DNA from 2 places in the Streptomyces sp. NPDC037242 genome. Region 2 is predicted to be linked to the other one. Evidence: riboswitches for the same ligand, from Rfam matches in the RefSeq annotation. Region 2 holds a riboswitch; the other holds the start of a gene.
The links. A riboswitch is a leader RNA that binds a small molecule or an ion and turns the genes downstream of it on or off. The one in region 2 is predicted to bind S-adenosylmethionine.

Region 1: another riboswitch for S-adenosylmethionine. It lies ahead of ACZ7GJ_RS17795 (aminotransferase class V-fold PLP-dependent enzyme); the one in region 2 lies ahead of thrC (threonine synthase).

Annotation. Positions count from the first base shown of each region.
Region 1 is NZ_JBVJUY010000013.1:124,287-127,689, forward strand. Features, by position in the region: gene qcrB (cytochrome bc1 complex cytochrome b subunit) at 1-537, shown strand, start outside; gene trpD (anthranilate phosphoribosyltransferase) at 722-1,786, shown strand; SAM riboswitch class IV at 1,866-1,982, shown strand; gene ACZ7GJ_RS17795 (aminotransferase class V-fold PLP-dependent enzyme) at 2,202-3,403, shown strand, end outside.
Region 2 is NZ_JBVJUY010000004.1:105,831-109,233, forward strand. Features, by position in the region: gene ACZ7GJ_RS07310 (glucosyl-3-phosphoglycerate synthase) at 1-901, opposite strand, end outside; SAM riboswitch class I at 1,088-1,244, shown strand; gene thrC (threonine synthase) at 1,262-2,536, shown strand; gene ACZ7GJ_RS07320 (MoaD/ThiS family protein) at 2,573-2,848, shown strand; gene ACZ7GJ_RS07325 (cold-shock protein) at 3,258-3,403, shown strand, end outside.

The DNA of each region.
Region 1 (3,403 bases), on a different contig from region 2:
CGCGAGCACCACATCCTGGACCGCCCGCGCAACGTCCCGACCCGGACCGGCTTCGGTGTGGCCTGGCTGACGTGGTACGTCGTTCTGCTGATCGCCGGTGGAAACGACATGTTCGCGCAGTACTTCCACATGTCGATCGAATCGATCACCTGGTTCGCCCGGATCGGATTCTTCGTCCTTCCGGTCATCGCGTTCATCGTCACCAAGCGGATCTGCCTCGGCCTCCAGCGCCGGGACCGGGACAAGGTGCTGCACGGTCGCGAGACCGGCATCATCAAGCGCCTGCCGCACGGTGAGTTCGTCGAGATCCACGAGCCGCTCTCGCAGGGCAAGCTGCACACGCTCACCTCGTACGAGCAGTACAAGCCGGTCGAGATCGGCCCGACGGTCGACGAGAACGGTGTCGAGCGCAAGGTGAAGCTCACCGAGAAGCTCCGCGCGAAGCTGAGCAAGGGCTACTTCGGCGAGGACAACCAGATTCCGAAGCCCACGGTGGAGGAGTACAAGGAGATCCAGAGCGGCCACGGCCACCACTGATCCCCGCACGGCTTGACCGCATGAGGGACTGATTTAGGTCAGTCCTGGTGTCGCCACGGCGAGAGCCCCGTCCAATCATTGGACGGGGCTCTTTGCCGTTCACCTGCGCTGGATAGGCTGAGACCCTTCCCTATCGACGCGGGCGGCTAGCACGGGGGCGGCCCACCAGCAGCAGGAGCGGACCATGAACGTTGTGACCCCGGCAGGCGGCGACAGCGTGGCGGCCCGTGGCTGGCCGGGCGTCCTCGACGCCCTGCTGAGCGGCCAGGACCTGCACGCCGACGACACGGCCTGGGCCATGGACCGGATCATGCGCGGGGAGGCCACCGACGCCCAGATCGCCGGCTTCGTGGTCGCGCTGCGGGCCAAGGGCGAGACGGTCGCGGAGATCACCGGCCTGGTGCGCACCATGTACGAACACGCCAACCTGATCCAGGTGCCGGGCCGGACGGTGGACATCGTCGGCACCGGCGGCGACGGGGCCAAGACGGTGAACATCTCCACGATGTCGGCCGTCGTGGTGGCCGGTACTGGTGCCAAGGTGGTCAAGCACGGCAACCGGGCCGCGTCCTCCGCGAGCGGCTCCTCGGACGTCCTGGAGAAGCTCGGGGTGAACCTCGACCTCACCCCGCAGCGGGTGGTGGAGGTCGTGGAGGAGGCCGGGATCACCTTCTGCTTCGCCGTCAAGTTCCACCCGGCGCTGCGCCACGTGGCGGCGGCCCGCAAGGAGCTGGGCATCCGCACCACCTTCAACTTCCTCGGCCCGCTGACCAATCCGGCCCGTGTGCGGGCGCAGGCGACCGGTGTGGCCGACGCCCGGATCGCGCCCATCATGGCGGGCGTGCTGGCCGAACGGGGCTCCTCCGCGCTGGTCTTCCGCGGCGACGACGGCCTGGACGAGCTGACCACGACCGCGACCTCGCGGGTGTGGTGGGTCCGCGACGGCAAGGTCGCGGAGCAGACCTTCGACCCCCGTGACGTGGGCATCTCGCTGGTCGACGTCTCCGCGCTGGAGGGCGGGGACCCCTCGTACAACGCGGACGTCGCCCGCCGACTGCTGGCCGGCGAGACGGGCCCGGTCCGCGACGCCGTGCTGCTGAACTCGGCGGCCGCGCTGGTGGCCCTGGACCCCGGTACGGGCACGCTGGAGGAGGAACTGCGGGCCGGCATGGCCCGGGCGGCCGAGGCCATCGACTCGGGCGCGGCCCAGGCGGCGCTCACCCGATGGGTGCAGGCCAGTAACCGCTGATCATTTTCGGCCAAGATCCCGGTCCGGAATGTGGACCGGGGTCTTGCGCCGGGGGGATCTTGTGGCAGGATGCTCAGCAGGTCACGAGTGACAGCGTTTTGGCCCCGGCTTGCTGTCCGGCAACCCTCCTTCCGTGGCGGGGTGCCCCGGGTGATGACCAGGTCGTAGGCAGCGAGGTCTACGGCAAGCGCGGATCCCTCGACACCAGGGGTCCTGGTCTCTCGAGGAGTTCTTTCCGTGAGCAAGCGAATGCGATAGGGCGACTCCGCCCCCACTTCAACCCTCGGAACAGGGTCACTTTCGTGTACCCCCGTTCGTTTCCGAGGACTTTCCCGTACCCCGGACGGCCGTAGCGCCGTACCCGCGTACGGGCACTTTCGAAGCCATTCAGCCCTGCCTGCCGGGAGATACCGCCATGTCCGCATTCCTGAACGCCGCCACCAGCTCCGTCGTCGCCGCCGAGGCCGACCCCGCCTGCGCGGCGCCGCTGCCGGTCCTCGGCCGTGACGTCACCGTCCCGCTCGTCACCGGCGGCGAGGTCACCTACGCCGCCCTCGACTACGCGGCCAGCGCCCCGGCCCTGCAGCGCGTCTGGGACGACGTCGCCGCGTACGCCCCGTACTACGGCAGCGTGCACCGCGGCGCCGGCTACCTCTCGCAGCTCTCCACCGACCTCTTCGAGCAGAGCCGGGCCACGGTCGCCGGGTTCCTCGACTGCCGGCCCGCCGACCAGGTGGTCTTCACCCGGTCCACCACCGACTCCCTGAACCTCCTCGCCGCCGTGCTCCCGGCCGGCTGCCAGGTCTTCGTCTTCGAGACCGAGCACCACGCCTCGCTGCTGCCCTGGACGAACGCGCAGGTCACCTACCTCAACGCCCCCCGCACCCCGGACGAGGCCGTCGCCACCCTGGAGCGGGCGCTCGCCGACCGAGAGCCCTACGGCCCGGCGCTGGTCTGCGTGACCGGCGCGTCCAACGTCACCGGTGAGCTGTGGCCGGTGAAGGAGCTCGCCGCCGCGGCGCACGCCCACGGCGCGCGCATCGTCCTGGACGCCGCCCAGCTGGCCCCGCACCACCCCGTCTCGGTGCAGGACCTCGACGTGGACTGGGTCGCCTTCTCCGGGCACAAGCTGTACGCCCCCTTCGGCTCGGGCGTGCTGGCCGGCCGTGCGGACTGGCTCCAGCAGGCCGAGCCCTACCTGGCCGGCGGCGGAGCCTCCCGCAAGGTCGCCCGCCGCGAGGACGGCGGGGTGGACGTCGAGTGGCACACCACCGCCGCGCGGCACGAGGCCGGCTCCCCGAACGTCATCGGCGTGTACTCGATCGCCTCCGCGTGCAAGGCGCTCACCGAGGCCGGCTTCGACACCCTGGTCTCCCGCGAGCAGCAGCTCATCGCCAAGGTCCGCGAGGGCCTGGCAGAGGTCCCGGCGGTCCGGATCCTCTCCCTGTTCGGCGACGACGCCCCGCGCGTCGGCGTCATCTCCTTCGTCGTCGACGGCTGGAACAGCTCGCACTTCGCCGCCGCGCTGTCGGCCGAGTACGGGATCGGCGTGCGCGACGGGCTGTTCTGCGCCCACCCGCTGGTCCGCACCCTGCTGGGCAGCGAGCCGCAGGCCCA
Region 2 (3,403 bases):
GCTCCTCGGTGTCCACCGCGTACGTGTGCGGGACGAAGCCGTCCGGGCCGCGCTCGAACTGCGTCAGCTCCGGCCGTACGAGGTGCCCGCGCGAGAGCCGCAGCTGGGCGGTGCGGTAGATCGCCGCGGCCATCCGGCCCAGCGCCTGGCCGTCCTGGTGGCGGTGCAGGCGCACCCCCACGTCCACCTGGGCCAGCGCGTCGAGCCCGACCGTGTGCAGCGCGTCCACCAGCAGGCCCAGCTCGACGCCGTACCCCACGGGGAAGGGCAGCCGCTCCAGCAGGGAGCGGCGTACGGCGTACTCACCGCCCAGGGGCTGGACGAAGCCGGCGAGTCTCGGCCAGTGCAGGTTGAGCAGCGGGCGCGCCACCAGCTCGGTGACCCGCCCGCCCTGGCCGGGGGCGTCGCCGAGCGGGCGGTCGTACATCGCCTTGACGAACTGCACGTCCGGATCGGTCAGCAGCGGCCCCACGATCCCGGACACGAAGGCGGCGGAGAAGTCGCGCAGGTCGGCGTCGACGAAGCACACGATGTCGCCGGTGGTGGCCAGCAGCGAGCGCCACAGCACCTCGCCCTTGCCGTGCAGGGGCGGGATCCGCGGCAGGATCTCGTCGCGGTGCACCACCCGGGCGCCGGCCTTCGCGGCGACCTCCGCGGTGCGGTCGGTGGAGCCCGAGTCGATCACGACGAGCTCGTCCACCAGGGGGACGGGCAGTCCCTCGATCAGATCGCGCCGGATCACCTCGACGATGTCGCCGACCGTCGCCTCCTCGTCGAGCGCGGGCAGCACCACGCTGACCGTGGTCCCCGCTGCCCGCTTGGCGGAAAGCAGCTGGTCGAGCGGTCGGTCGGCGGCGGACCAGGAGCGGTCTGCCAGCCAGCGCTCCACCTCTTCCAGCACCTTCTGCACTCCTTGGTTCATCCGTGGTTTCGACCGAAATGTGATCCATCTCGCGGTTCGGACGGCTGTCTCAACCGCCCGGACCTTCGGTTACAGTCTTGAACAACGCGAAGGTCCACCGCATGCCGGGGGTCCCCGCGTACAAACGCACCGGCGCGCCATGGAACGCGTGTGCCGGTGCCATACCGCTCATCCAGAGGGGCAGAGGGACACGGCCCGTTGAAGCCCCGGCAACCCTCCAGTCGGTTCTCGCGATGCGTATTTGCGCACTCCCGCGAGGTCCCCGGCTAGGGAAGGTGCCAATTCCGTCTCATGGCGAAGTGCGCCATGGGGAAGATGAGGAGAAAGGGCCTCGCCATCATGGCTGCACAGACTGTTGCCACCTCTGTCGATCTCGGACCTGCCACCGGCCTTTCCTGCCGCGAGTGCGGAACCCGCTTCGAGCTCGGTCCGATCTTCGCCTGCGCCGAGTGTTTCGGACCGCTGGAAGTCGCCTACGACCTCCCCCTCGGTGACCCCGAGGCGCTGCGCGCGGCGATCGAGGCCGGCCCCCAGAACATCTGGCGCTACGCGCCGCTGCTGCCCGTCCCCGCGGACGTGGCCTCCAAGCCGAGCCTGAACCCCGGCTTCACCAAGCTCGTGGACGCGGCCAACCTGGCCAAGGAGCTCGGCGTCACCGGCAAGCTCTACGTCAAGGACGACTCCGGCAACCCGACGCACTCCTTCAAGGACCGCGTCGTGGCCATCGCCGTCGAGGCCGCCCGCGCCTTCGGCTTCACCACCCTGTCCTGCTCCTCCACGGGCAACCTGGCCGGCGCCGTCGGCGCCGCGGCCGCCCGGGCCGGATTCCGCTCGTGCGTGTTCATCCCGCACGACCTGGAGCAGGGCAAGGTCGTCATGGCCGGTGTGTACGGCGGCGACCTGGTCGGCATCGAGGGCAACTACGACGACGTCAACCGCTTCTGCTCGGAGCTCATCGGTGACCCGCTGGGCGAGGGCTGGGGCTTCGTCAACGTCAACCTGCGCCCGTACTACGGCGAGGGCTCCAAGACCCTGGCGTACGAGATCTGCGAGCAGCTCGGCTGGCAGCTGCCCGACCAGATCGTGATCCCGATCGCGTCCGGCTCGCAGCTGACGAAGATCGACAAGGGCCTCCAGGAGCTGATCAAGCTCGGCCTGGTCGAGGACAAGCCGTACAAGATCTTCGGTGCCCAGGCCGAGGGCTGCTCCCCGGTGTCCACCGCCTTCAAGGCCGGTCACGAGGTGGTCCGCCCGCAGAAGCCGAACACCATCGCCAAGTCGCTGGCCATCGGCAACCCGGCGGACGGCCCGTACGTCCTGGACATCGCCCGCCGTACCGGCGGCTACGTCGAGGACGTCAACGACGAGCAGGTCGTCGAGGCCATCAAGATCCTGGCGCAGACCGAGGGCATCTTCGCCGAGACCGCGGGCGGCGTGACCGTCGGCGTGACGAAGAAGCTCATCGAGAACGGGCAGCTCGACCCGGCGCTCACCACCGTGGTCCTGAACACCGGCGACGGCCTCAAGACCCTGGAGGCGGTGGCCGCGGACAGCGGCCAGACCGCCACCATCCGCCCGAGCCTGGACGCGTTCCGCGCCGCCGGCCTGGTCTGATCCTCTCTCCCTGCACACCGGAAAGGCAGAAGCGCCATGAGCGTCAACGTCCGCATCCCCACCATCCTGCGCACCTACACCGGCGGCAAGGCCGAGGTCCCCGCCGACGGCGCGACCCTCGCCGAGGTCATCGAGTCCCTGGAGAAGAGCCACCCGGGCATCGCCGCGCGCGTCCTGGACGACCAGGGCAAGCTGCGCCGCTTCGTGAACGTCTACGTCAACGACGACGACGTGCGCTTTGAGGGCGGGCTGCAGACGGCGACGCCGGAAGGCGCCGGCATCTCGATCATTCCGGCCGTCGCGGGCGGCTGATCCCGGTCGGCCGGAACCCGGCTGACACGTAAAACCTAGAATTGCCCCCTCCGCTAATAAGCGGAGGGGGCAATTCTGCTTGGTTGGGCGCGGTAGGGTTGGGGAAGTCCCCTCCGCTGTTCTTGCCCGCCGCATATGAGCGGGTCGCGTGAGGGTTGACATTGAGTCAACATGCAAGTGCCGTATGGGGTGTTTGCGGGGCTATGCCGGGTCCGAGTTGCCCGGGAAGATGCCAGCTTTTCACTCTATTTCAATCTTTCCCCGTGTCCAGAATTCTCGTCGGATTGACCTGTTGCAGACAGCAGCGGTGCGGATACATTCAGCCCCGGTCGAGGCGTTCCGGCGCAAGTTCTGACCCGGGACCGCGAAGTGCGGTCCTGCGCAAGGGCCAGTAATAGGGGAGTTAGGCATGGCTCAGGGCACCGTCAAGTGGTTCAACGCGGAGAAGGGCTACGGCTTCATCGCGGTCGACGGTGGTGCGGATGTGTTCGTCCACTACAGCGCCATCCAGATGGACGGGTACCGCACCCTTGAAGAGGGTCAGCGGGTCGAGTT